Regions from separate parts of the Pectobacterium hainanensis genome, predicted to be linked through region 1. Evidence: predicted binding sites of a transcription regulator. Region 1 holds the regulator's gene; each other region holds the start of a gene.

Region 1 (7,492 bases):
TTTATTACACGGCCTTGGATTTTCTCAGGATCAACTACAACACCCTGTCAGTGACTTCTCAGGTGGCTGGCGTATGCGCCTCAACCTGGCGCAGGCGCTATTGTGTCGCTCCGACCTTTTACTACTGGATGAACCAACCAACCACCTGGATCTTGATGCCGTGATCTGGCTGGAGAAATGGCTAAAAGGTTATCCGGGAACTCTGGTGCTGATTTCACATGACCGGGATTTTCTCGATCCCGTCGTGAATAAAATCCTGCATATCGAGCAACAAACGCTCAACGAATATACGGGTAACTACTCTTCGTTTGAACGCCAGCGCGCGACCCGACTGGCACAACAACAGTCGCTCTATGAACACCAGCAGGAAAGGGTCGCGCATTTACAACACTATATTGACCGTTTCCGGGCACAGGCAACCAAAGCCAAACAAGCGCAAAGCCGGATAAAAATGCTGGAACGTATGGAAATGATTGCCCCGGCACATGTGGATAACCCTTTCCGTTTCAGCTTTCGACCGCCAGCATCGCTGCCTAACCCCCTTCTAAGGATGGAAAAAGTCAGCGCCGGGTATGGTGACAAACTCATCCTTGAATCGATCAAGTTGAATTTAGTGCCCGGTTCACGCATTGGCTTGCTGGGGCATAACGGTGCAGGTAAATCCACACTGATCAAGCTATTGGCTGGCACACTTGCCCCTTTGCACGGTGAAATTGGTTTGGCCAAAGGCGTAAAACTGGGGTATTTCGCTCAGCATCAGTTAGAGTTTCTTCGGGCAGATGAATCGCCACTGCAACATCTTATCCGCCTGGCAGAACGGGAAACCGAACAGCAACTACGGGATTACCTCGGTGGCTTTGGTTTTCAGGGTGATAAAGTAACCGAAATAACTGAACGCTTTTCTGGCGGAGAAAAAGCCCGTCTGGTACTGGCCCTGATCGTGTGGCAACGCCCAAACCTGTTACTGTTGGATGAACCAACCAACCACCTTGACCTTGATATGCGCCAGGCGCTGACCGAAGCGTTGATCGATTTTGAAGGTGCGCTGGTGGTGGTTTCGCACGATCGACATCTGATCCGATCTACGACCGATGATCTTTATTTGGTCCACGACCATAAAGTAGAGCCCTTTGATGGCGATCTGGAAGATTATCAAAAATGGCTAGTCGACCTGCAACGTCAGGATAATGCAGCAGACGAGGTAACAAAAGAGAGTACCGCTAACAGCGCTCAAGCACGTAAAGAGCAAAAACGTCGTGAAGCAGAGTTACGTACACAGACGCAGCCACTACGTAAGCAGATCGCTAAACTCGAGCAGCAGATGGAGAAACTCAGCACAGCATTAGCGGAGATCGAAGCCCGTCTGGCAGACAGTGAGCTTTATGATATTCGTCGTAAAAACGAGTTAACAGACTGCCTGCAACAGCAGACCAAAATCAAAAATGAACTGGAAGCAACAGAAATGGCGTGGCTGGATGCTCAGGAACAGTTGGAACAATTAAATCAGTCATTATCCTAGTCGATACCTGTTGCGAGCGGACTAAAAATCATCCGCTCGCAACAATATTTTTTCAACGATAAGCTAGTGCCAAATCAGCAGCACGCACGCTGCGGTCAATATTCCCATCGAAACATTAAAGAGAATCCACGCTTTTTTGCTACGCAACAGGCGGCCTATCATGGTGCCGAACCCCAGCCAAATCACGCCAGAGACCAGGTTGACCAGCACGATCCCCACGCTAATTGCCATGACAGAATGGTAATATTCCTCTCCTGCCAAACTAAAACTCGCGACAGCCCCCAACGCCATCAGCCACGCTTTAGGGTTCAAAAACTGCAACAACCATCCCTGATAAAGTCGGACTGGCTTGGGAGGCGCGATATTTGTTTCCAGCTTTTCATAAGCCGCCGTCGCAATTTTCCACGCCAGCCAAAGCAGATAGGCGCTACCAAGCACTTTGAGGATAAAATGCAAAGACGGGTAAAGTAGGATCAAGCCGCCAACACCAAAGGCCACCAATAACAAGATGCTTTGCATTCCCAGCATAATGCCGAGCATTAACCACAGAGAACGGAAAAAGCCAAAATTGGCGCCGGAGGTCGTTAACAGCATGTTATTTGGCCCAGGTGTAATCGCCGCAACCCAGAGAAAACCCAACATCGAGATAAATAAACTCAGTTCCATGAAATGGGCTCCTCTCGCCCGACAACCGTGATGTCATACCGTTTTTGATAGATGGTTATTTGCAAAAAATAACGATTAACTAGCAGTATCGAAGCTAACAGTGTGATATTGATCGCACAAGATCTGACAACAAGATTTTCTTTACATTATGTATGATGTTTTTCGCCCACTTAGCGGTGCCAGTAATCCCCACGTTCAAACGCTATTGCCGCGACTGATAAGACGTAAAGCCCAATTACAGCCGGTCTGGCAATGCCTCGACCTGCCCGACGGCGACTTTGTCGATCTGGCCTGGAGCGAAGACCCAAATCAAGCCCGAAACAAACCGCGAGTGGTACTGTTTCATGGCTTGGAAGGCAATTTCCATAGCCCTTATGCCCACGGTTTATTACACGCCTGCCGACAGCATGGCTGGTTGGCCGTTATCATGCATTTTCGCGGATGCAGTGGTAAACCCAATCGAATGAAACGCATCTATCATTCTGGTGAAACTGAAGATGCCAGCTATTTTCTACATTGGTTGCAGACGACTTACGGCAAGGTCGCAACGGCCGCTGTCGGTATTTCTCTCGGTGGCAACATGTTAGCCTGTTTGCTGGAAAAACAGGGCGATCGGTGTTTGCTATCTGCGGCCGTGATCGTATCAGCCCCGCTGATGCTGGAGCCTTGTAGCCGACGGATGGAACACGGGTTCTCTCGAGTTTATCAGCACTACTTATTACGTCAGTTAAAGCAAAACGCGACGCGTAAACTGCTCGCCTATCCCGATACGCTGCCCGTCCAATTAGCGCAATTAAAGAAAATTAAACAGCTACGCGAATTTGATGATGTGATTACTTCACGAGCACACGGTTTTCATGACGCGGCAGATTATTATCGCCGCTGTAGTGCGCTACCCTTGTTATCACAGGTAAAAAAACCATTACTGATTATCCATGCCAAAGACGATCCGTTCATGACCCGAGAGGTCATCCCCAATATTTCCCTATTACCTTCTAATATTGAATATCAGTTGACAGATCATGGCGGACACGTCGGTTTTGTCAGCGGTACGCTTCTCAAACCGGAAATGTGGCTGGAGAAACGTATACCAAACTGGCTTGCCCCTCATCTGGGCAGTGCACTTTCTGGATCGCTTCATTCTGGAGAAACATCGTGATTATTCCCTGGCAACAACTCGATCCTGAAACGCTGGATAACCTCATCCAATCATTCGTCCTACGCGAAGGGACCGATTATGGTGAGGAAGAACGCACCCTGGAACAAAAAGTCGCCGACGTTCGCCGACAGTTAGCATCTGGCGAAGTGGTTCTGGTCTGGTCTGAATTGCATGAAACGATCAACATCATGCCACGCGGTCAATTTAACGTCGGTGAACATCAGTCGTATTAGACGAATAAACATGCTAAAACAATGTCTATCGCGGTTGATGACAAACCTTATTTCCCCGCTATCCTCATACGGGCTGAGCATTTTTATTTAGGTAATACGTTGATATCAGGAAGATTCCTGTCTACACAGGAAGGGCTGATTGGGTCCGGTACTGTCAATAATCACCACGTTGTCATCAGGCTATTATCCATTCCTTCTTCTGATGACGTTTGGTCTGTGAGATAGCCACACGGACAAGCGCCACCACCACGGAGTCATGCATCTCATGTCAGATAAGCATCCAATTATTGCGGTAACAGGCTCCAGCGGAGCGGGAACCACCACCACCAGCCTGGCCTTTCGCAAGATTTTTCAGCAACTGAACATGCAGGCGGCGCAACTGGAAGGGGACAGTTTTCATCGCTATACCCGACCAGAAATGGATATGGCTATCCGCAAAGCTCGTGATTTGGGTCGACATATTAGCTATTTTGGCCCGGAAGCCAACGATTTCAGCCTGTTGGAACAATCTTTCATCGAATATGGTCAGCATGGACGGGGGCAAACCCGGAAATACCTTCATACCTATGATGAAGCGATTCCCTACAATCAGGTTCCCGGTACCTTTACGCCATGGGAACCGATGCCTGCGCCAACCGACGTGCTATTTTACGAAGGGTTACATGGCGGCGTGGTCACTGAACAGCACAACGTCGCTCAACATGTTGACCTGCTGGTTGGCGTCGTGCCAATTGTCAATCTGGAGTGGATCCAAAAATTGATTCGTGACATCAATGAACGGGGCCATTCGCGTGAAGCCGTCATGGATTCAGTTGTCCGTTCGATGGAAGACTATATTAGCTACATCACGCCACAGTTTTCACGCACGCACATAAACTTCCAGCGCGTTCCCACGGTGGATACATCCAACCCCTTTGCTGCCAAATCTATTCCCTCTCTGGATGAAAGCTTCGTGGTGATCCATTTCCAGGGACTGGATAATATTGATTACCCCTATCTGCTCGCGATGCTACAGGGATCGTTTATTTCTCATATCAATACCCTCGTCGTCCCTGGCGGGAAAATGGGGCTGGCGATGGAATTGATCATGGCGCCACTGGTACAACGCCTGCTGGAAGGAAAAAAGATCGAGTGAACGGTCAGCGGCACAACAACAATGTTTCGTACCGCTGTGGGAGGCGCACATCAGGCCGGGTAAATCACGCGATATTCCTGACTTCATGGCTATGCGTAACATTGACAACCTTATCCAACATTAACGCCACTGAGCAGTATTTCTCAGCAGACAACGTTACTGCCCTTTCCACCGCTTTATCCGTTAATGCTTTTCCCGTGACCATAAAATGCAGATTAATATGCGTAAACAAGCGAGGGGATTCCGTTCTGCGTTCCGAAGTCAGTTTCACTTCACAATCGATAACATCGTAACGTCCTTTCTGTAAAATCGATACCACATCAATCGCGCTACAACTGCCTACCGACATCAAAACCATCTCCATCGGGCTCGGCGCTTTATCACCCGCATTACCATCCATCAAAATCTGATGCCCTGATGAGGATTCGCCCAGAAACGTTAATCCTTCCACCCATTTAACCCGTGCCTGCATAGTGCCTCCACTAAAAAATTTTTGAAAATTTATACCGTTACTATACAAAAAAAGATGATAACCAGACCTTTGTCATGCTGAAGCGAGACAACACAAGACACTTCCTTCAAGCTGTGTTAAAAACGAAGGTAGAATCTGCCTGTTCTGGACAAACTCAGATACAAGGAAGATGATGGCGTCGCCAGATATTCGGTTCCAGTATATTCCCTGACGTCATTCTGCCTACACGGATTTTGACTTTTTAGCAGTAAATACGCCGTACAGGGAACTCTGAGCCCTGTAATTTGCGCAGTGAATTACAACAGAGGATGATAGCGAATGGTTCTCGGCAAACCGCAAACAGACCCAACTCTCGAATGGTTCCTTTCTCATTGCCATATCCATAAGTATCCATCGAAGAGCACGCTGATTCACCAAGGTGAAAAAGCAGAAACGCTTTACTACATCGTGAAAGGCTCCGTCGCAGTGCTGATCAAAGATGAAGAAGGCAAAGAAATGATTCTCTCTTATCTTAATCAGGGGGATTTTATCGGCGAACTTGGCCTGTTTGAAGAAGGTCAGGAGCGTAGTGCTTGGGTTCGCGCAAAAACGGCTTGTGAAGTCGCTGAAATCTCTTATAAGAAATTTCGGCAACTGATTCAGGTCAACCCTGATATCCTGATGCGTTTGTCCGCACAAATGGCAAGCCGCTTGCAGGTGACGTCAGAAAAAGTGGGTAACCTGGCTTTCCTTGATGTAACAGGCCGTATTGCCCAAACGCTGTTAAACCTGGCAAAACAACCGGATGCCATGACTCACCCGGATGGCATGCAAATAAAAATTACTCGTCAGGAAATTGGACAAATTGTTGGTTGCTCACGTGAAACCGTGGGCCGCATTCTGAAAATGTTGGAAGACCAGAATCTGATCTCCGCACATGGCAAAACGATTGTCGTTTACGGCACTCGTTAATCCCATCTTTAACCGATAAAAAAAGCGTGAAGGCGACTTCACGCTTTTTTTACGCTCTCATGATGACACGCATCAATCGGCGGCATTCACCACGCACTCGACGGCCTTCGCAAACTTCGCCATTCCTTGTTCAATATCATCCATCTCAATGACCAATGAGGGAACAAAACGAATCACATTCGGGCCTGCCATCAACACCATAACCCCTTGCTCCGTTGCCGCTGCCAAAAAGTCATGCGCTCGGCCATGCCACTCCGGTGTCAACTCTGCCCCTATCAATAATCCCATGCCGCGAATTTGCTCGAAAATACCATACTGCTGGTTAATTTTTTCCAACTCACGGACGAACTTATCATGGCGCTCAGCCACGCCAGACAGCACTTCTGGCGTATTAATTGTATCCAATGCAGCTTCCGCTACAGCACAAGCCAGTGGATTGCCACCGTACGTCGTGCCATGCACACCCACCGTCATCACTGAAGCAATTTCTTCAGTTGTCAGCATGGCGCTGATCGGAAAACCACCGCCCAACGCTTTTGCCGTCGTTAAGATATCTGGCGTAATACCGTAATGCATATAGGTAAATAACTTGCTCGTTCTACCCATTCCACTTTGGACTTCATCAAACACCAATAACGCATGATGTTGATCGCATAGCTCGCGCACGCCCTGCAAAAACTCCTGCGTTGCCGGGGTGATCCCCCCTTCACCTTGCACGGGTTCCAGCACGACAGCACAGGTGTGATCATCCATCACGGCCTTAACCGCTGCCAGATCGTTAAAAGGAACATGCACGATATCCGCTGGTTTTGGCCCGAAACCATCTGCATATTTAGGCTGTCCGCCAACCGAAACGGTAAACAGCGTACGGCCATGGAATGCATTGTAGAAGGCGATGATCTTGGTTTTATACGGGCTATGACGTTTGATCGCATAGTGACGGGCTAGCTTAAAAGCGGCTTCATTCGCCTCAGCCCCTGAATTCACAAAAAACACGCGATCGGCAAAAGTGGCATCAATCAATTTGCTGGCGAGACGTAACGCTGGTTCGTTGGTAAAAATATTGCTGGTATGCCACAGTTGTTCTCCCTGCTGCTTCAATGCAGCAACCAGCGCGGGATGACAATGCCCCAGAGCAGTAACAGCAATGCCACCGGAAAAATCAATATATTCCCGCCCTTGCTGGTCCCACACCCTGCTGCCTTTACCTTTTACCGGCACAAATTGCGCAGGTGCATAAACCGGCAGAATTACTTTATCGTGAGTATCTCTTGTTACTGCTTTATTCGCTGTTGCCATTTGCTGCCTCGTTCTGATATCGCATCATTCAGAATGAAAATATAGTCACTAAATATGC
Region 2 (7,492 bases), on a different contig from region 1:
ATGTGGAATTTCACACAGCCCTACGTTGGACGTGATCATCCCAGAAGATAAAAATGTGATTTTCGCATCAGCGGGCAGTGCTGCTTTTTCTAACGCGGCCTGAATTGCCGTTTTCACACCGTTCGTTAATGTCTCTTTACTCCCGGTAATCGCAGTATCACGCACGCCAACAGGTTGGCTGGCTTCAGCAATAATATCGTTATGCTGCCAGACAAACACCCGCGTATTAGTTGTACCGGTATCAATCGTTACGGAATACATATTTTTCCCCTGTGCATCAAGCCTATAATGGGCTCAACTAAATTTTTTCGGCGATATACCCAGCGCCGTCCACAACCAGCATGTCGATATCCTCACGCGTCGTGATCTGCATAGCAGGACGTTCGAAGCCGAGGAATGTTTTCATCATGTACTGATAAATTTTGCAGCGGTTTTCATTACCCACAAAAATAATATCCCCGCCTAAATCAAAGCCCTGTTGTTTTGCATCCGAGAAAAGTTTCATATCATCCGCAGCAAGCACCGCTTCGCAGAATAATTTCCGCTCAGCAGCCTGAGTATCCAATGCAAACTGAATAAAGCGAGTTAACAGGAAAGAGCGTAATAAGCCACTTTGCTGAACGCTGGCGTACGCTGCATTTAATATCGTCTCCGAGAAGATGGGTTCATTTACCTCGGTACTTTTTACGCTCGAACCAATAAAGGTTTCTTTTAATACTGCGGCATAAACTTGCCCACTCAGAGACGTAATGCTACCGGCAATTCGCCCTTGACCATCAATGTGAATCAACTTAGTCGTAGAACCTAATTCAATGATGGTACATGGTAATGAAGGGCGATAGCGGCTGAGCACACCAATTGCCTGAGTTTCCTCGCCACGCATCAAATCCAGATTCGCAATGTTTTCCCATCCACCGGCGCCTGCTTGATTTTTAATTCCAGGAATGAAAACCACAGGAATATCAAGCGGAAAAATATCCGATGAACGATATTTCTGTGCAAATTTAGCGAGATCGTCAATATTTACCGGTGCTTCCAAATGAGGAATTTCAACGAGTCCAAGATTTGACGTAATCATTCCCGAAGCAATAGCAAAGCGGACATCACACAGCGTTATTTTTTCCTGATCCAAAAGCTGTTGAAAACCAGAAGCGATACCTTCCTTTAACGCCGTATTATTTCCGTTTGCCGCCGTGCTATTCACACCGATGGGAATTTCTTTTTTTGCGACAACGCTTTTATCTTTAATAAGATAAACGCGCGTATTTGTTGAACCACAGTCAATAACAGCAAACATATTATTCAGCCTCTTCACTCATAAACATGACGGCCATATAGAAATATGGGGGTACAGAATGCTTGCCCGATGAAATCATTCATCGGGAAGTGTCCTTTCTTTTTTATTAGGAGACGATGCTAATTACAGGCAGCGCTGATAAATCTCACGTATTTTGTCTGCATCCGGTACACGCGGATTATTTGACAATACGACTTTCATGGTGGTCAGCACATTATTGATCAGCCAATCAAAATGCTCTTCCTTCACACCTAATTCTGTCAGCGTCGGCGTCATATTGATCCCTGAAAGGAAACGATTTACGGCAGCGACACTACTTTCCGCAGCCTGCTCAACCGTCATATCACGGGTATCTACACCCATCGCTCGCGCAATCGCCGCAAATTTTTCGGGTGCGGCAGACCAGGTATATTCCATAAATGGAGTATAAATCGCGGCAATACCCTCCGCATGAACGACATCCAACAGGCCCCCCATCGGATGCTGCAAGGCATGCGGTAACGTGGTTCCCGCACAGTCAATTGCCATACCGGCGAGTGAACTGGCTAATGTCACTTTTTCCCATGCATCAATGTTTTTCACATCGTCATAAACCACAGGTAAATTCTGCGCAATTAACTCGATCGCGCGCAGTGACAACATTTCACTAAACGGGTTGGCATTTTTGGAAATGTACGATTCCAATGCATGAAACAGCACATCAGCACCCGGCCCGGCAATGACACGTTTTGGCAGCGTCAGCATCAATTCGGGATCGATGATCGCGGCTTTCGGATAAATCAATGGATTGACCAATCCCTTCTTATCGTTAGTTTCAGGGTTGGTAAATACCGCAGTACGGTTCGACTCGCTCCCCGTTCCCGCCGTTGTCGGGATCAGAATAATCGGCAGGGCACCCGTTCCAACTTTCGCACCAAAAACATAATCCCAGATGCTACCAGGATTAACAGCAGAGAAGGCGATGCCTTTTGCCATATCCATGGCGCTACCACCGCCGATACCAATCACCATATCGCATTTTTCATCAATCGCGAGTTGTGCGCCTTCGGCCACTAATGTGGACAGTGGGTTTTGCATAAAACGGTCATAAACTGCATACGCCAAACCTGCTTCGGACAATGCCTGCTGTACAGCAGCCAATTGACCAGTGGGTTTAGAGCTGTCTGACGCCACTAACAGCGCCTTTTTTCCGTAGGGGCGAGCAATTTCCCCCACTTGTTTGTGTTTACCCATCCCAAAATGAAATTTAACTGGGTTACTGAATTCAAAAGCTGGCATCTTTCATTCCTCTTTGTCCGCATATGCGAATCATGTTCGTGTTTATGATCAAGATGATAAAGAGGAGATATTTCGAGCGCTATCGATTTAATAAAAAAAATGGATATTCATCACATTTATTTTGTAAATGGTCAGGTAGAGAAACGGCAGGAAAACATGCAGAAACGCATAAAACGAGGGAATTAGCTCCCTAAAATCGTGCTGATTAACAGGTAAAGATTGAGGGAAACCACAACAAACACAATGATTTTTCCGGTGTTTTGTACCAAACGGCTATTCGCCATGTCGCCCATCAGGACTTTACTGCCAGTAAAAGCCAGCAGGGGAACCAGCGCCAGTGCAATACCGAAGCTCAACACTACCTGACTCAAAACCAGCACACGGGTGGGATCCAAACCGGAGAGGATAACAATAAACGAAGGCAGCATCGTAACGGTACGTCGGACCCACAAAGGAATGTGAAAACGTACAAACCCCTGCATGACGACCTGCCCCGCTAACGTACCAACGACCGTCGAAGATAAACCGGCAACGACCAGGCTCAGTCCAAAAATGGTTGCAGCAGCCTGCCCCAGCAGAGGCTCTAGTGTCAGGTAGGCACGATCAAGATCGGCAATATCCTGATTGCCACTGAAATGAAACGCTGCCGCCGCAGTTGCCATCATGGCCAAATTCACAAATCCCGCGATGGTCATCGCAATACCGACATCCACTTTCGTCGCGGCGTAACGCTCAGCCCGAGTATGTTTTCCTTTGTGTTGCGTCAACGAAGAATGCAAATAAATAACATGGGGCATGATGGTGGCACCCAGCACACCGGCAGCCAGCAACACAGCATCCGAGGTTGGCAAATTGGGTATCGCCATCCCTTTTGCCAACGCCGCCAGTTCAGGGCGAGAAAAGATCAACTCAACAATATAGGCCGCAGCGACAAACAGCAGTAGCCCACCGATCACCCGCTCCAGTGGCTTTTCTCCGTGCTTTTGCAACATCAAAATCAGGAAGGTCGCTATACCTGTCAATACCGCGCCTTCAAGCAGCGAAATGCCCAGCAATAACTTAAAACCGATGGCTGCACCAATAAATTCAGCCAGATCCGTGGCCATCGCAATGATTTCGGCCTGCACCCAATAGGCCCAAACTACAGGACGAGGAAAACGATCGCGGATCAACTCCGCCAGATTGCTACCCGTCGCAATCCCCAGTTTGGCGGACAATAGTTGGATCAGCATCGCCATGATATTGGCCCACACGACTACCCACAGCAACTGATAACCATAGGCGGCCCCAGCCTGAATATTGGTAGCAAAATTACCGGGATCGATGTAACCGATCGCCGCGATAAACGCCGGTCCCATCAGGGAAAGTTTTATTCTCCTTGATGCTCGATTCATTGACCCAGCGATACGACTATCCGGCATGGTTTACCCCTTCTGGCACGCGACGTCGTAAACTTTTACATGAGCGATAATGATTATCAAGTACACCTACGATGGCTATACCGATACCACCAATCGCTAAAAATGATGATTTATTTCAGAAGGAAATAATGTAAACATAATAGTCGAATTTATGGTCAATTATTTTACAAAAAGATGTTTATGATTATTCTATACCCAAAATAATTCAAGTTTCAGGAAGGCGGCAAGAGAAGGAATCCCAATGAGCTTACTCAGGTAAGTGATTCGGGTGACTGGACGCAGCCAACGCACATGTAACTTGAAGTATGACGGGTATAGGTACATAAGTGCACATTTAAAACGACATATGGCTCAAAATTGAGAATCTGCGACATAATTTTTTAATGTTTGCCAGAAACGTTCAGCGGTTTTATTGAGTCGGGTGTCCATACGATAAATATAGGCCTGTATCGGTATAGTTAATTCCGGTTCACCAATACAAACCAATTTTTTTTCACTTAATTCTTCCACAATCGACCACATCGGCAACCAAGCAACACCATGCCCTCCCAACACCATATTTTTCAACAATTCACTCATAGATGACATAAACGAGGTTCGTGGAGACACTGTATTGATTTCAGATAATCGGCGATTGACGAGACGACCCATATACGAAGTACTAGTGTAGTTTAGTAAAGGCACTTTCGGTTCATAAATATCAAACCTCGGCAGAGCATTACTATCAGTCGCACAAACTGGATATAGATCTGAGGAAAAAAGCTTCAGGCCACAGAAGGGTGATTGCATCAAATCTTCATCATGAAATGAGATAACAAAATCACTTTTACCTTCGCGCAAAGCAAAAACCGCCTGAACAACATCAATAGATTCAACATAATAGATAATTTTGCCATTATCATCGGCGAGCAGTCGAACCAAATCAGGAAGAAGTGTTAACGACAATGAATGTGCTGCAGCTATTTTAATGTCTGACAGACGTAACAGATTATGACCCAAGAGTTCACTTAAATTCGACTCTAACTGTTGCAGTAAGCTACGAGCTTGAGAGTGAAAAATTTTGCCTTCTTCTGTCAGTTGTAAAGGTACTGTCATGCGATCAAACAATGGTACACCGATAGCTGATTCTAATGCTTGAATACGCCGACTAAATGCAGGTTGAGAAATATTTCTCATTTCTGCCGCTTGAGAAAAATGACGACATGCCTCCAGTGTCACAAAATCATATAACCATTTTGTTTCTATATTTTTCATTTTTATATACCTCTCCACTATTTAATAAATCATCCTATTCTCAAACCAACACTACATACTGAAGATAGTAGAGAGACATGTAATGATTCATTTTTTGCATAATACATTCATAAATAGCATTGAATCTATCAAACATCATACTTTACAAAAAACATGGTATCTACCTTATATGCCAATAATGGTATGAACCATAAGAAAAATTTTTATCGGCCCTCTTGTTTAAAATAAAACCCATGCAATTCTCGCATAAAACAAAACATACTTGCATTTCTTTTTTCTCAATCCTCCTGTTAAAGATAAGCCCTAACAACCAATACAAATATTTTTAAATCACAAGATACTGTTTGATTGGGTTTGTTAAACAAACGTTAACCTCGATAAATTCTAATTGTAACGTAAAAGATACTATCAACTTAAAAAGGCGATTATTGTGAAAGGATTAATTGGTGTCCTTGGCGGAATGGGGCCAGCAGCGACTGTAGATCTATTTAGTAAATTTATAAAACATACTGATGCAGTTCGAGATCAAGATCACATTCCACTCATTATTTCTTCTATTCCCGATATACCAGACAGAACGACCGCATTGATGAATAACGGGCAATCACCGTTACCCATCTTGCGTGATTATTTACATAAGTTAGAAGACTTTGGGGCCGAGTGCATTATTATTCCTTGCAATACAGCTCACTACTGGTTTCAAGCATTAAAAGACATTTGTCATATAGAAATATTAAGTATTGTAGAAACGACAATGGCAAGCGTTGCAGCTTCTGGAAAAAAACGTATTGGCCTGTTAGCCACCGATGCAACGTTATATATGGGACTTTATCAAAAAGCAATTGAAAACTTGGGATTAAGCTGTATTCAACCAGAATTGGAAAGTCAAAAAAAAATCATGGAAAGTATTTACGCACTTAAGTCTGGAGACAAAAGCAAAGCAAAATCATTACTTCATGAACAAGTAGAATCATTATTCCATCTTGGTGCAGAGGTTATTATACTGGGTTGCACTGAGATACCCTTGATATTATCAAAAGAGATAGAAAAAGATCCAAATTTATATATTGACTCAACAGACACCTTAGTCTGCGAAAGCATAAAATGGTACGAAAAAAGAACAAAAAAAACAAAACGACTAATTAAACAAAGATAATTTCAATTATTACTAAAACATATTAAAAATATCTATCATTTTTTAGTGTTAGGTAATTAATTATGGGAGCAACTATGATTTGGATACAAATAATTGTGGTATTAGGTGCAATTTTTTTTGGTATTCGTATGGGCGGTATCGGAATCGGCCTGTGTGGTGGATTAGGACTAGCTATTCTAACATTAGGCATGGGGCTCTCAATGAGTTCGCCGCCAGTAGATGTGATCCTGATTATCATGGCCGTGGTCATTGCTGCGTCAGGACTTCAGGCCGCGGGAGGTATGGATTACCTAGTACATATATCGGGAAAATTCATGCGCCGGAATCCACGTTACATCAACATAATTGCTCCAATTGTTACATGGTCAATGACTATTATGGCCGGAACTGGATTTATTGTATTTTCCACTCTTCCTGTTATTGCCGAAGTAGCAAAAGAATCAGGAATCCGCCCTTCTCGTACCATGGCCGGTTCAGTTGTTGCATCCCAAATAGCTATTTCAGGATCACCGATCAGTGCCGCTATGGCCGCGATGCTGACTATAATGGAAGATAATAGCGTTACATTTCTTCAAGTTATGTCGGTTTGTCTACCTACTTCATTCGTAGCAGCAATGGTTGCAGCCTTCATCGCATCCCGACAAGGGTGTGAATTACAAGACGATGAAGTTTATCTTGATCGTCTGAAAAAAGGTCTGGTTCACAAATATGAAGAGAAGACAATCTCTGATACACCACAGGCTAAACTTTCTGTATTACTCTTCATTATCGCTACAATAGCAATAGTGGTACTAGCCGCATTCCCTCAATTACGACCAGGGTTTGAGCTTGGCACCCCCATGACTACACGGGATGTTATCGTCGTTTGTATGCTATCAGTCACCTGTTTAATGGTTGCTCTATGTAAAACATCACCGAACTCTGTGGTACTGGCTCCCACTTTTCGCTCAGGAATGAGCTCTATTGCTGCAATTCTAGGAATCGTTACGTTGGGAACAACTCTGGTTGATGCACATATGGTTGATATCAAGACTGTAGCTGGGGAAATGTTGAGAACCTATCCTATGCTGTTGGCCATTGTTTTGT
Region 3 (7,492 bases), on a different contig from region 1:
AAGATCTCAAAACAAAAAAAGCAGCAACGGTCTTTACCGTGCTGCCTTAGACAGAATACGTCATTCTGGATAGTAAGTTACTGGATACCCTGACTGCGGAGATAATCCTCGTAATTACCTGTAAAATCGATCACTTTATTCGGCGTCATCTCCAGAATGCGGTTCGCCAATGAACTCACAAATTCACGATCGTGGGAAACAAAAAGCAACGTTCCTTCGTACATTTCCAATGCCATATTCAGCGATTCGATAGACTCCATGTCCATATGGTTGGTTGGTTCATCCATCACCAGAATGTTTGGACGCTGCATCATCAGCTTACCAAACAACATGCGGCCTTTCTCTCCACCAGACAGAACTTTCACTTTCTTCTTGATATCGTCCTGACTGAACAATAAACGCCCCAGAATGCTTCGCACGGCTTGTTCATCGTCTTTTTCCTGCTTCCACTGGCTCATCCAGTCAAATACCGTCAAAGCATCGTCAAACTCGTATTCGTGATCCTGCGCGTAATAACCGATCTTCGCATTTTCAGACCATTTAACCGTGCCGCTATCGGGCAGCGCTTCACCAACCAGCGTTTTCAACAGCGTAGATTTACCAATACCGTTTGTCCCCAGAATGGCGACTTTTTCACCGACTTCCACCATCAGATTCAGCTTGCTAAACAATGGGCCGTTATCAAACCCTTTTGCCAGCGCCTCCACTTCCAACGCATTACGAAACAGTTTTTTGTCTTGTTCGAACCGAATAAATGGGTTCTGACGGCTGGAGGCTTTCACTTCCTCTAACTGAATTTTATCAATCTGACGGGCACGAGAGGTAGCCTGCTTCGATTTTGAAGCGTTAGCGCTAAAGCGACTCACGAACGATTGCAACTCGGAAATCTGCGCTTTTTTCTTGGCGTTATCCGCCAGTAAACGTTCACGAGCCTGCGTGGCGGCCGTCATATATTCATCATAATTACCGGGATAAATACGCAGTTCACCGTAGTCCAGATCCGCCATGTGCGTACACACCATGTTTAGAAAATGGCGGTCATGCGAAATGATAATCATGGTGCTGTTACGCTCATTCAGCACCTGCTCCAGCCACCGGATAGTATCGATATCCAGGTTGTTGGTTGGTTCATCAAGCAGCAGGATATCTGGGTCGGCAAATAACGCCTGAGCCAACAATACACGCAGTTTCCAGCCGGGAGCTACTTCACTCATCGGACCGTAATGTTGTTCAACAGGAATACCGACGCCTAATAGCAGCTCGCCCGCTCGCGCTTCGGCGCTATAACCATCCATTTCGCCGTACTGCACTTCCAGATCGGCAACTTTATAACCATCAGCTTCACTCATTTCAGCTAAAGCGTAGATACGATCGCGCTCTTCTTTTACCGCCCACAGTTCCGTATGGCCCATGATGACGGTATCCAGCACACTGTATTCTTCAAAAGCGAATTGATCCTGGCGCAATTTCCCCAGACGTTCATTAGGATCGAGGAAGACATTACCTGAGCTCGGCACCAGATCGCCGCCGAGGATTTTCATAAACGTGGATTTACCGCATCCATTTGCGCCGATCAGGCCATAACGGCTACCACCGCCAAATTTAACGGAAATGTTCTCAAACAACGGCTTGCTGCCAAACTGCATGGTGATATTGTTGGTACTTAACACAGCACTTACTCAAGTCAGAATGTGATTTGGCGCGCATTATGCCACAAGCACGCAACAGGGTCGCGGTTAGTTTTGAGTAATATTTAATCGATAGCGCATACAGGAGAGAAATGCGATGCCTACAGTACGTCGTTTCAAACAGGTCGACGTTTTCACCCAGCAACCTTTCAAGGGCAATCCGCTTGCCGTGGTTATGGAGGCGAAGGGGTTAACCGATGCGCAAATGCAGGATATCGCACGTTGGACAAATCTGTCAGAAACCACATTTATCCTGCCCGCTACCGATCCCTTGGCAGATTATCATGTTCGTATTTTTACCCCGGAGACCGAGTTTCCCTTTGCTGGTCATCCGACACTGGGATCCGCTCATGCACTGTTAGAATCCGGATTACAAACCAAGGTTCCGGGCCAAATCGTCCAGCAATGCGGCGTGGGGTTGATCCCCATTAATATCGGCGATGATGGCATGCTAGCGTTCCATGTTCCTCCAGCCACCCTCATTCCTTTTGATGCTCAATGGTATCCGCTGTTGGAGCGAACGCTTGGTAGCGCAAAAATCGATAAACGCTATCCCCCCACCAATGTTCATATGGGCATTCGCTGGCTGGTTATTCGTTTGGATAGCGCCACGACCTGTCTGAATATCACGCCGGATACGCCGTCTCTGGCGATGCTGCTGCAAGCCTGCGACATGACAGGTATTGCTATCTATGGCCCGCACGATAATGCATTACCTACGGATTATGAAATGCGGGCATTCTGTATTGAGCAGGGTGCACTGATAGAAGATCCGGTAACCGGGAGCGCCAATGCCTGTCTGGCCGAACTTCTGCGTCACCAGCACTATCCTGACAATATTGCAGAGAAATTAGGTTACACCGTCAGACAAGGCACCAAACGGCAATGCGATGGTCGTTTGTTTATCTCTTATCTAAACGATGAACCGTGGGTTGGTGGCCACAGCGTGACCATTATTGATGGTACGCTGCAAGCGTAACATGTCGTTAGGGATCCCACTGGCGACTCACGTCATGGTGATCCGATTCCCGATGAAAATCATCATCAGAAAAACGCCTTCTGAAAAAACGCACGCTCGATTCATCCTCAAAAGGGATGAATCGTCACTCTAATTTTTGTGATTCAAATCACAAAAATATTGAAATCCAATTTCATCTCCGCTACTATTAAAAACGTGACGAACATCACACTTAATCCGGCAAATAGGAGAGACTAATAATGAAAATGTTTCGCAATATCGGGAAATTTTTTAAAAGAGTGGGAAATGTTTATGTCAGCTACTGTGAGCGTATTGGATCTGTCGTTAGCCCATTCTGATCGTCGTTTATCCGATGATTAAAGCCGCCTCAATATAGGCGGCTTTTTGTTGTATTCCATTCAGCCCCGCATGCTGCCACGTGAAGATGTCTCCCAACGATGATCTTCGCCATTCTCCCCATCGTTTTTTGATGATAGGCGATATATCTTAGCCCGTAAAATCGATGCCAAATTGGTGATCCACGCCCCACCATCAAAAAAATTCCGTTTAAAAACAGATTAATGCACTACCCTTTCTTTGTATCTTGCACATTTTACCTTTTAGCCAGAAAACCATCGGGAAGAGGTTATATCAGGCTATCGGGGCAAAATAAGGGACATTGATATGAGTAAGGTTAAACAACAAGATATTGATCGTCTTATTGAGCTGGTTGGTGGGCGCGATAACATTGCGACTGTCACCCATTGCATTACCCGACTCCGCTTTGTGCTGCATGATCCGTCAAAAGCACATCCCAAGACTATTGAGGAGTTGCGCATTGTTAAAGGTTGTTTTACCAACGCCGGTCAGTTTCAGGTGGTCATCGGCACCGATGTCGATGCGTATTACCACGCACTCTTAGCGACCATCGGGCAAAATGCAGTCAATAAAGAAGAGGCGAAAATCACCGCTCGCCAGAATATGAGCTGGTTTGAACGCAGTATTTCCCACTTTGCAGAAATCTTTTTCCCATTACTTCCAGCATTAATCAGTGGTGGTTTAATTCTGGGCGCACGTAACGTCATCGGTGATATCCCTATCATCGATGGGCAAACGCTGGCGCAACGTTCCCCAACCTGGCAAACCCTTTATGATTTTCTCTGGCTGCTGGGCGAGGCCATTTTCTTCTATCTACCGGTCGCAGTATGTTGGTCAACCGTCAGGAAAATGGGAGGAACGCCGATCCTTGGTATTGTTCTGGGGATTACACTGGTGTCGCCCCAGTTGATGAATGCTTACCTTATCGGCCAGCAAACGCCTGAAGTCTGGAATTTTGGCTGGTTTTCTATTGAAAAAATTGGCTATCAGGCACAAGTCATCCCCTCGGTGTTAGCCGGTATGGCGCTCGCCGTCATTGAACGACGTCTGAAAAAATGGACGCCGGATTATCTCTATCTGGTCGTCGTCCCCGTAACATCGCTGATTCTGGCGGTTTTCCTCGCTCATACGCTGATTGGCCCATTTGGCCGCATGATTGGTGACGGTGTGGCGTGGGCGGTCAAAGCGGTAATGACCGGCAGTTTTGCCCCTGTAGGTGCCGCACTGTTTGGCTTCCTGTATGCGCCACTGGTGATTACCGGTATACATCAGACCACATTGGCTATCGATATGCAGATGATCCAAAGTATGGGGGGTACGCCCGTTTGGCCGTTGATTGCCCTCTCCAACATCGCACAGGCTGCTGCCGTAGTCGGTATTATCATCGTCAGCCGTAAAGAAAATGAACGAGAGATTTCTGTACCCGCCGCGATCTCCGCCTTCCTCGGCGTAACAGAGCCCGCGATGTACGGCATTAACCTGAAATATCGTTTCCCCATGTTCTGCGCCATGATCGGCTCCGCCGTTGCCTCACTTATTTGTGGTTTATACGGCGTCATGGCTAATGGTATCGGTGTTGGCGGCCTGCCTGGAATACTCTCTATCAAACCGCAATTCTGGAGCGTGTTCTTTCTGGCGATGATCGTTGCGACCATTATTCCCATTGTGCTAACCGCGCTGGTTTATAAACGCAAGCAACACAATGGTACGTTACACTCTATTTGATAGGTTTGTGTTGATACACGTACGGCAACAGACAGACATCCGTCCGGGTTCAATTCTTGATTGACGTGGAGAGATTCATGACAACATCCCTACCCTGGTGGCGAAACGGCGTAATTTACCAGATCTACCCCAAAAGCTTTCAAGACAGCACAGGCAATGGTTTTGGTGATATCAACGGCATCATCTCACGTCTTGACTACCTGAAACGACTGGGTATTGATGCTATCTGGCTGACGCCAGTTTACCTCTCACCACAAATTGACAACGGCTACGATGTCGCTGACTACTGCGTTATCGATCCGGCTTACGGCACAATGGAAGAGATGGAAACACTGATCGCCGAAGCCCATCAGCGTCACATCCGCGTGGTGATGGATATGGTTTTTAATCATACTTCCACGCAACACCGTTGGTTTCTGGCCGCGCAGGATCGCCGTAGCCCTTATCGTCACTTTTATATCTGGCGGGATGGCAACGGAGATGCCCCACCTAACAACTGGCGCTCAAAATTCGGCGGCCCAGCCTGGCAACGGCATGCCGAGAGCGGTCAATATTATCTGCACCTTTTTGCTCCCGAGCAGGCCGATCTCAATTGGGAACATCCAAAAGTACGAGAAGCATTGAAAAAAGTATGTGAATTTTGGGCAAATAAGGGCATTGACGGCCTGCGATTAGATGTGATCAATCTTGTGTCCAAACAACAGGATTTTCCAGACGACGATCAGGGAGACGGCAGGTGCTTTTATACCGATGGTCCACGGATACACGACTATCTTCAGGAGTTCAGTCGTGACGTATTTCAACCACAAGAATTGATGACCGTTGGCGAAATGTCTTCTACATCACTGGCGCACTGTCGTCGCTATGGCGCATTGGATGGCAGTGAACTTTCCATGACATTCAATTTTCATCATCTGAAAGTGGATTACCCTAATGGGGAAAAATGGACTCAGGCGAAACCGGATTTCGTCCAGCTAAAAAAGATTATGCGCGAATGGCAACAAGGCATGCATAACCACGCCTGGAATGCGCTTTTCTGGTGTAACCACGACCAGCCACGCATCGTTTCACGCTTCGGTGATGAGGGTGAATTCAGAGTTGAGTCGGCAAAGATGCTGGCGATGGTGCTACATGGTATGCAGGGCACACCATATATCTATCAAGGGGAAGAAATCGGTATGACGAACCCCGGCTACACAGCGTTAAGTCAGTACCGGGATGTTGAAAGCCTGAACATGTTTGCCGAACGGCATGGCAAGACACAAACGGATGAGTTGCTTTTAGCGATCCTTTCCGAACGCTCCCGAGATAATGGGCGCACGCCCATGCAGTGGGATAGCAGTGAAAATGCCGGATTCAGCACTGGCACACCATGGCTGCAACCAAGCAAAAATGCGATGGAGATCAATGCAGAACAAGCGCTGGCTGATGAAAACTCTATTTTCTATACCTACCAACAGCTAATCGTTATGCGCAAAGTGATCCCATTAATCACCCATGGGGACTATCAGGATCTGCTACCTGAGCACCCGTCGCTATGGTGCTATCAGCGAAGCTGGCAAGGTCAACACCTATTGGTATTGGCTAATCTCGGAAAAACGAGCCAGAAATGGCATTCATTAAACAAGGTGGATGGGCACCGCTGGCGATTGCTGCTAAGTAACTATGCCGATGCCGCAGACCAACCTGGAACATTAACCCTACGGCCATTTGAGGCCATCTATTGGGTACAAGGTATGCCGGAACCAGAAGATAAAATTTAGCGAGAGTCCTATTCTCACCTTCTTTTTCATCTATCAGCATGTTTTCGTGCCCAAACGATGCTGGATATTTTTATCAACTCGGAAAGCGTGACAAGAAAGAGAGGGAGTATAACAGTCTGTATATCAACGGCATTCACCAACCAAGGAATGAAGGACAACGAAGGTACGGCAAACAGAAAACGAAACGGCGTTTGTAGATAAACCATCATCCACACCACTCTCTGTTGACGGAAAAACGCGATTATTGAACCTATCATTGACAGATTTAATGTCAGAGACAGTATGAAAAATATTAATGAATACGCCCCATGCTGTGGATAAATAGCAATGACATCCACGGCATCATCATAGAAAGGAACTCGACCGTTAGCGATGTTGATATAGCAAAAACGAAGAAGATAAATTGCATCCATTGCTGCCCAAAAGTAATAAATCCATTTACCCCTTATTTTGACTCCCATGTAACGATACCCTAAATCATTCGAATTTCAGGACGATAATACCAAGGTATTGAATACGACTTGCAGTAACTCATCTGGAAGAAAAGGGAAAAATATGGATGGTCGGGTAACGAGCGCAACCATGCCCTTCTATCATTCATCGTCGGCCATCATCCTTTACCGGCCATTCCCGACCCGTAACTGATTTCTGCGTTTTCACCGGTCGGTACAGAAAGTGCCAGTGCCATTCCATATCCGCATCGTCACTGTCAAAATCATAAGGGTCATCCGCCGCAATTTCACACTGCGCCTCCACCTCCGGCGGCCATACTGGCATCTTGCTGCTTCGTATTGACAACCAGCGGGCCACTGCCTGTAAAAATATAAATGGAAACAGCAATACACCAACGAAACCTGCGGGCATCATCAGCATTCTCAACCCCAGACCAAACGACTCTTTGCGTTTGTTTATCGGCAGCAGCCAGCCAGCAATATCTGCCACATGTTTTACTCCATCCTTCTCTTCCATGTAGCGACGCA
Region 4 (7,492 bases), on a different contig from region 1:
AGATAGCTTTGCTCCATGCATAAAAAATAACAGTGCGATGGCAGCCGTTGTTAAGTACTCAAAAAAAACTTTGGCATTTCCTTCACAGGGAAAGAATGACGCCGTAATAACAACCAAAGTTAATATCAACAAAAAACTGTCAATCCGTAGCCGCTGTAACCATCCCATTATCGGTATACCTTTCTACTGCTTAATTAAATAGTAAAGGCGATCCTAAGATCGCCCGCTTAAACCAAACGCCAATATCTGTGAGAAACATCGCCGCTTTCGATAGAACAAAAAACGGCGGGCAGCAAATGCCTACCATTGGCAACACGACACCTAACTATTCTTAACTGTCATAACTTTTTTCTGTTGATAAGAAAGCAATCCTAATTCAATTAACTCCATCACGTTGATTGCCTGATGGACACTGACAGGATTCTCCCCCTTGCCACTAAGCGCATCGCGAATCGCGGCATAATAAGCCGGATAATTACCCGGTATCGTCGGAACCACCTGTTCAGCCATCACGCCGTCCCGATGTAAAGTCAGTATGCCATCACGTTTATCTTGCCCCCAGTTTTCTACCGGTGGACGCTCGCCAGCTTTCAGATGCTCTTCCTGTGGATCAAGACCATATTTTATAAAGCTACCGCGAGTGCCATGAACAATATAACGTGCTGAAGCAGCAGCCACCAGCATACTGGCATGTAATACAACCCGGCGCTGTGGGTAAATCAGCGTAGCATGAAAATAATCAACCGCCTTACTGCCGGGTCTTAATTGTGCCATATCGACCTGAATAGCCACCGGTAGACCGAATAACTGTAATGTCTGATCGATCAAATGCGGTGCCAGATCATACCAGATACCGCTACCTTCACTCCCATCCTCTCGCCAACGATGACGAACTTCAGGTCGGAAACGATCAAAATGGGATTCCATGTAAACCACGTCACCCAGCGTACCGCTATGCAACAGGTTACAAAGCGTCAGGAAATCACTATCCCAACGGCGATTATGAAATACAGAAAGCAGCTTTCCAGTACGTTCGGCCACCGCACTCAGTTCATGCGCTTGTGACAACGTCACGGTGAAGGGTTTATCAACCACCACATGCTTCCCAGCTTCCAAAGCCTGACGAACCAGTAGGAAATGCGTGTCATTTGGTGTAGGGACAACGATCAGATCAATATCGGGATCGTTAAATAACGTCTGCGGTTCACGTTCTACACGTAATGTTGCCCAGTCAGCATGCACTTTATCCGCATTACTGCTGGAAACTGCAACCAATTCCATACCCGATGTCCCGGCGATCAGCGGCGCATGGAAGGTTTTGCTGGCGTAACCATACCCCAGCAACCCGACACGAACGTGATGACTCATGAAGATTCCCCTTAGTGACTTTTTACCGCATTACCTCATCATATTGATTCAGTATAGCACCAAGGGGACGTACACTCTTTGGGCTAATTGAGTCCCCTGTTCACACGCCAATTGCACCAGAAACATGATTTCCCCATTGCGGTGAATCATTATTTTTGGCTGACGGATAATTGATCTCACTGCTGCGACGACGAAAATCACTCGGACTCACGCCGACACGTTTGCGAAACACTCGGGAAAAATAAAGCTGGTCGTCATAGCCCACGACTCGACCAATGTTGGCAATCGACTCCTGCGTCGTTTGTAACAATAATTTGGCGCGGATAACACGCTGATCCTCACGCCAACGCAAGATGTTAATGCCCACCTGTTCACGAAATAAATGCGCAAGACGAGACGGTGATAAACACACATGTCGCGCCACTTCATCAATTCGCAACTCACCGGCCAGATTACTGGTGATAAACTGACACGCCTCAATAACGCGTGGGTCCATGATTTTCTGCGGACTTTGCGGATCTTCCTCCATTGCTCTTAACAATAAACGTTCGAGCAGATTCATCCCCAACTCTTCAGAAAAACGCCGTCCGGAACGCTGGGTTTGCTCAATATTGGCAAACAACCGATCAAACTCCAGTAATAACTGGTTATTCGGCAGACTCAATCGCCCCACACCACAATTTTTACTATGCCACTCAAGCCAGTCGGCCCAGTAGGCGCGAGGTCTGAAATAAACCCAACGGTGGTACCAACAATCGCTACTGGGTGAGCGACCATAGAAGTGTTTTGATTTGGGTGGAAATAGGAGCAAGTCTCCAGGATTACAATAGAACGTATCGTCACCCTCAAAAATCTGTCCTTGCCCTTTGATGGTGAGATTAATGATATATCCCTTCATGCCATCGGGTCGGTCAATAAAAAAATCGAGCGGTCCTTCAGCCAAAATAGGCGTCAACCCTGCAACCAGGTACGCGTTAAAAGAATACCCCGGTAGCAACGGATTGGACTGGGATTCATGCGCCATACGGTGATACATCGAACCTCCGGAACACGTTAAGCCATCACAAAATGTCTCTTTTTCACACCTGCTTTCATCGCGTCATCGCCATTAATCAGGGCACAGTTTCATCGTCTACTGGATGAAAGAAATACCCGCTTACGCGGGTAAGTCAAATAAATAAGTTTTTATACTGTTTTCTTCGACATCTGTTTGTAACGGTCGAAAATCACTGCGGCCAGCAGGATCAGCCCACGCACGACATATTGTGCAAACGGCGAAATGTTCAACAGGTTCATGGCATTCTCTACCGTTCCCAGAATCAGGACACCCGCCACAACATAAGAAATCTTGCCGATCCCACCTTTCAACGATACCCCACCCAGCACACAGGCAGAAATCACGATTAGCTCATAACCGATGGACGTCATTGGTTGTCCGCTGGTCATACGAGACGCCAGAATAATCCCCGCCGCCGCCGACACCAAACCAGAAAGCGCGAAAATGATAATTTTGGTCCGCACGACCGGCACCCCGGCCAGACGAGCCGCCTCTTCATTGCCGCCGATAGCCAACGTATTACGACCAAATGTGGTCTTATTCAACAATAAGCCAAACAGCGTCATACACGCCACGGTGATCCAGATCGGTGCGGGCAATCCCAGCCAATTGGCATAACCCAATTCAAAAAAACGTTCATCTTCAATCCCAACCGCTTTACCATCAGAAATGATATAGGCTAGCCCGCGAGCAATCTGCATGGTGGCCAGCGTGGTGATCAACGCATTAATTTTGAGCCGGGCAATAACAAAACCATTTAACAAACCAAACGCCATTCCCAGCAGTAAACCAGCACCGACGCCAATCCACAGACTTTCACTGATATTGATTACCACCGCCGTTGCCACACCAGCACAGGCAATAATCGATGCGACTGACAGGTCGAAATCACCGGAAGCCAGGCAGAACAGCATTCCACACGCGACCATCCCGGACATGGAGATCGCCAGCCCCAGCCCTTTCATGTTGATGAAACTAGCAAAGTTCGGCACAAAAATAGCGCATCCTACAAACAATACGGCAAACACAACCAGCATGCCGTAGTCATCCCAAATGCGAGACATCCCCATACCATTCTTTTTCTTTTCAGGGGTAGCAGACGTAACCGTTGACATTATTTTGCTCCTTCGCGGTCAGGCAACCGCAGATTCGATATCGGGGGTTCGTAACATTGCCAAGCTCAGTACCTTTTGCTCTGTGGCCTCGTCATGTGAAAGCTCACCAGAGACTGCACCTTCACGCATCACAATGATCCGGTCAGCCAGCCCAAGCACTTCTGGTAAATCACTAGACGCGAACAGCACCGCAATCCCTTGTTTGGCCAAGGTATAAATCACGTTGTAAATCTCGTGCTTGGCTCCCACGTCAATTCCGCGAGTCGGTTCATCCAGCAGAATCACTTTCATTTCCTCCGAGAGCCAGCGGCCAAGGATGGCTTTCTGCTGATTCCCTCCGGAAAGGTTCATGATCAGTTGTTCCGCAGAAGGTGTCTTGATATTCAACGCCGTAATACGGCGAGAAGCGTTATCCTCTTCCCACTGGTTATTGATGATGAAACCGGCTTTCACACTTTTTCGCCGAGCACTGATGTTTATATTGTCTCGTACGGAATGGACGGGAATAATGCCATCCGCTTTACGATCTTCAGGACAGAGCATGACTCCCTGACGAATAGCGTCAATCGGCGAATTCACCACCAGCGGTTTGCCATCCAGCAACACCTTACCTGCCGTTATTCGGGTGGCACCAAACAACCCCTTCATCAACTCGCTACGTCCAGCGCCCACTAGCCCAAACAGGCCGACAATTTCACCCTGCCGGACATTCAGAGAAATGGTCGATTTAACGCCCGGCGCTTTTACCTCTTGCAACGTCAACCGTTCGTCGCCATGCGGACGCGGTGAATAGCCATAAATATCCCCCAGATCACGCCCGACCATGGCTTGTACCAACAGTTCATGATTAACCTGCTGCATATCGTCGAAGGTACGGACATAGCGACCATCTTTAAACACGGTGATCGCATCGGCCAACGCGAAAATTTCTTCCATCCGGTGCGAAACATACAAAATGACGCGCCCTTCACTGCGTAATTCTCTAATTACCCGAAATAATTGCTCTATTTCACGGGCGGAGAGCGAACTGGTGGGCTCATCAAACGCAATAATTTTGGCATTACGAGCCAGTGCTTTGGCTATTTCCACCATTTGCCACTGGCCGATCGACAAGTATTTCAGCGGGGTATCGGGATCAAGATCCAATCCCAGATGCTCAAGTTGCAGTTTTGCCTCATAACGCAGCAGAGAATTATTGACCATGCCATATTTATGCGGTAACTGGCCGAGATAGATATTCTCAGCAATGGTCATTTCCGGTATCAGGTGTAATTCCTGATAAATAATGGCAACCCCGGCATTCAGGGCATCCATCGTGTTATTAAATTGGACTGGCTTATCCTGAATATGAATTTCCCCAGCAGAGGGGGCATAGTTGCCACTCAGGATCTTCAGCAACGTGGATTTCCCTGCCCCATTTTCCCCCATCAATGCATGGATCTGTCCAGTTTGGCAGGCAAAACTAATATCGGAAAGTGCCTTAACACCGGGAAATTCCTTACCAATTCCATGAAACGACAAATAGGGTGACTGTGCTGTCATGTCCGTTTCCTCATGGTTAACCACCGGCTTTACCCCGTGGAGTGTCGATTCCGCCATTTTTTGGCTGGCTGAATATATCCAATAGATAGGACATCCTTGTCCTTTCTGACTTACATCAGACCTTTTTTCTCCAGCTCAACCTTGAAGTTTTCGCGGGTGATCAGCACCACGTCCGTTACTTCGGTGAATTTTTCTGGTTCAACGTTTTTGGTTACCCATTCATTCAGCATCTGGATACTTTTATATCCATGAACATCCGGGCTTGGCAGCAGTGAACCATAGAAGCCGGTCGCCTGACTCTTGGACAATTCACTCACGGCGTCGACACCATTGATACCGATACCAATCACGTTATTCGCTTTGAACCCCTGCCCTTCGGCAGCACGCACGCCACCCAGCACGTTGTTATCGTTAAACGCGACGATCAGCCAGTTTTTTACTTGAGGATGCTGGACCAGCATAGAGTTAGCGGCATCAAATGCGCCGGGGATATCATTGGATTTGGTTGGAACCTGATAAATTTGTTTTTCAGGGAAACCGGCAGCCTTCAGCGCCCCTATCGAACCAGATGTCCGGCGACGGCAGGTATCCAGCTCATCGCAGGTAATCGCCATGACGGCGGTTTCTTCCACCTTCCAGCCACGATTATTCATTTCTTTCCACAGTTCCTGACCCTGACGCTCACCTATTTTGGTCGCCGCCATCATAACCAATGGCACCGTATCCATCGGTTGCCCTTTGGCATTGACAAACTGATCGTCAACCGCGATGACTTTCAAATCATAACTGCGTGCTTTAGCCATAATGGCCGGCCCCAATTTAGGGTCTGGCGTACAGATAACAAAACCTTTCGCCCCGCTGGCCGCTAAACTATCAATCGCATTCAGCGTTTTTTCACCATCAGGTACAGCGATTTTAATGACATCAAAACCGAGATCTTTTCCTGCTTTATCAGCAAACTTCCATTCAGTTTGAAACCAGGGTTCTTCCGGTTGCTTAACCAGAAATCCCAGCTTCAATGTCTCAGCGATAGCTGATTGTGACATAATGGCCGCCAGCCCAATCGTCGCTAGCACCTTAGTGAATTTATGCATGATCTTCTCCGATATGGTTATCTTTGTATACGCCAGCCAGGCTGATGTATCTCATCGTTCTCGGTAAAGCATTTCAGGTCTGGATAAAGGAAAAACACAGACTTAGTATCACACCTTTACTCAGTAGCATTCAGACGCTTTATGTTTTAGCGGGTATTTTCATCAAGAATGGAGAGCGCAATCACATCCCGGAACAACGACAGGTTTGTGCATACATATAGCAAATTTAACCAGTTGTTAACTTTTGACGATCATCACAAAATGACTGCTGGCGACAGAAAAATGCATACTTCCAGCTAACAACTCCTCACATCATCTCTGCCCCCCTGTCTATCGTTACAGCAATGAAATCAGGTTGAACAGGAGCGGAGCAATGAGTACGGGTGCGATTACGATTGGCCTCGATTTTGGCAGTGATTCGGTACGTGCCCTGGCGGTTGATTGCCAGTCCGGGCAAGAATTAGAAACAGAAGTGGTCTATTACCCTCGCTGGCGTGAGGGGAAATATTGTCAGCCTGCCAATAATCAATTCAGGCACCATCCGCTGGATTACATCGAATCGCTGGAACAAGCCATTAAGGTGGTAGTGAGTCGTTTAACGACGGAGCAACGCCAACAGGTTATCGGTATCGGCGTTGATTCCACTGGTTCGACGCCCGCCCCCATTGACGAACAAGGACACGTTCTCGCCCTGCGCCCTGAATTTGCCAATAACCCAAACGCCATGTTCGTTTTATGGAAGGATCACACGGCAATAGAAGAAGCGGAGGCGATCAATACACTGTGTCGCAGCGGGCAATTCCCTGACTACACGCGTTATATTGGTGGCGTTTACTCTTCCGAATGGTTCTGGGCAAAGATCCTGCATGTTTCGCGTGAAGATCAGCAAGTCCGTCAGGCTGCCGTATCGTGGATAGAACTCTGCGATTGGGTGCCAGCCCTACTTTCTGGAACAAACGCACCAGCGCAAATCAAACGCGGTCGCTGTAGTGCCGGGCACAAATCCCTCTGGCACCCAGATTGGGGTGGATTACCCCCCAAAGACTTTTTACACGCTCTCGATCCCTGCCTCACTGAACGCCTGCAATATCCAATGTTTACCGAGACCTGGACCGCCGACCACCCTGTTGGCACGCTGACGCCGGAATGGGCGCAACGGCTTGGTCTGTCTGACACCGTCACCATCGCAGGCGGGGCGTTTGACTGCCATGTCGGCACGGTTGGCGCGGGAGCGCAACCCTATACGTTGGTCAAAGTGATTGGCACTTCAACCTGCGATATTTTGATCGCGGATGAATCCCGCATTGCCGATCGCA

Evidence for each region. The regulator CRP, encoded in region 1, controls carbon source genes, mostly activating them, when cyclic AMP is high. The targets are predictions, from matches to a motif close to ATGTGANNNNNNTCACAT.
Region 2: ACKPVM_RS15645 (iron-containing alcohol dehydrogenase) is a predicted target of CRP. The motif match lies at 2,674-2,691, and genes of this name have one in related genera.
Region 3: ACKPVM_RS17165 (ABC-F family ATPase) is a predicted target of CRP. The motif match lies at 1,690-1,707, and genes of this name have one in related genera.
Region 4: ACKPVM_RS09560 (arabinose ABC transporter substrate-binding protein) is a predicted target of CRP. The motif match lies at 6,419-6,436, and genes of this name have one in related genera.

Annotation. Positions count from the first base shown of each region.
Region 1 covers NZ_JBJYIN010000006.1:227,242-234,733, reverse strand. The annotation lists gene ACKPVM_RS08480 (ABC transporter ATP-binding protein) at 1-1,519, shown strand, start outside; gene ACKPVM_RS08475 (LysE family translocator) at 1,583-2,185, opposite strand; gene ACKPVM_RS08470 (hydrolase) at 2,334-3,344, shown strand; gene ACKPVM_RS08465 (YheU family protein) at 3,341-3,577, shown strand; gene ACKPVM_RS08460 (phosphoribulokinase) at 3,843-4,712, shown strand; gene ACKPVM_RS08455 (OsmC family protein) at 4,777-5,184, opposite strand; gene crp (cAMP-activated global transcriptional regulator CRP) at 5,503-6,135, shown strand; gene argD (bifunctional acetylornithine/succinyldiaminopimelate transaminase) at 6,208-7,434, opposite strand.
Region 2 covers NZ_JBJYIN010000016.1:11,380-18,871, reverse strand. The annotation lists gene ACKPVM_RS15655 (2-dehydro-3-deoxygalactonokinase) at 1-261, opposite strand, end outside; gene ACKPVM_RS15650 (2-dehydro-3-deoxygalactonokinase) at 299-1,297, opposite strand; gene ACKPVM_RS15645 (iron-containing alcohol dehydrogenase) at 1,421-2,575, opposite strand; gene ACKPVM_RS15640 (Nramp family divalent metal transporter) at 2,758-3,996, opposite strand; gene hypT (hypochlorite stress DNA-binding transcriptional regulator HypT) at 4,348-5,250, opposite strand; gene cuyB (cysteate racemase) at 5,681-6,406, shown strand; gene ACKPVM_RS15625 (anaerobic C4-dicarboxylate transporter) at 6,481-7,492, shown strand, end outside.
Region 3 covers NZ_JBJYIN010000019.1:29,555-37,046, reverse strand. The annotation lists gene ACKPVM_RS17165 (ABC-F family ATPase) at 78-1,670, opposite strand; gene ACKPVM_RS17160 (PhzF family phenazine biosynthesis protein) at 1,786-2,667, shown strand; gene treB (PTS trehalose transporter subunit IIBC) at 3,331-4,749, shown strand; gene treC (alpha,alpha-phosphotrehalase) at 4,827-6,512, shown strand; gene ACKPVM_RS17145 (hypothetical protein) at 6,539-6,973, opposite strand; gene ACKPVM_RS17140 (DUF6708 domain-containing protein) at 7,110-7,492, opposite strand, start outside.
Region 4 covers NZ_JBJYIN010000007.1:185,726-193,217, forward strand. The annotation lists gene ACKPVM_RS09535 (bile acid:sodium symporter family protein) at 1-168, opposite strand, end outside; gene ACKPVM_RS09540 (oxidoreductase) at 322-1,368, opposite strand; gene araC (arabinose operon transcriptional regulator AraC) at 1,469-2,404, opposite strand; gene araH (L-arabinose ABC transporter permease AraH) at 2,554-3,540, opposite strand; gene araG (L-arabinose ABC transporter ATP-binding protein AraG) at 3,559-5,082, opposite strand; gene ACKPVM_RS09560 (arabinose ABC transporter substrate-binding protein) at 5,193-6,176, opposite strand; gene ACKPVM_RS09565 (ribulokinase) at 6,550-7,492, shown strand, end outside.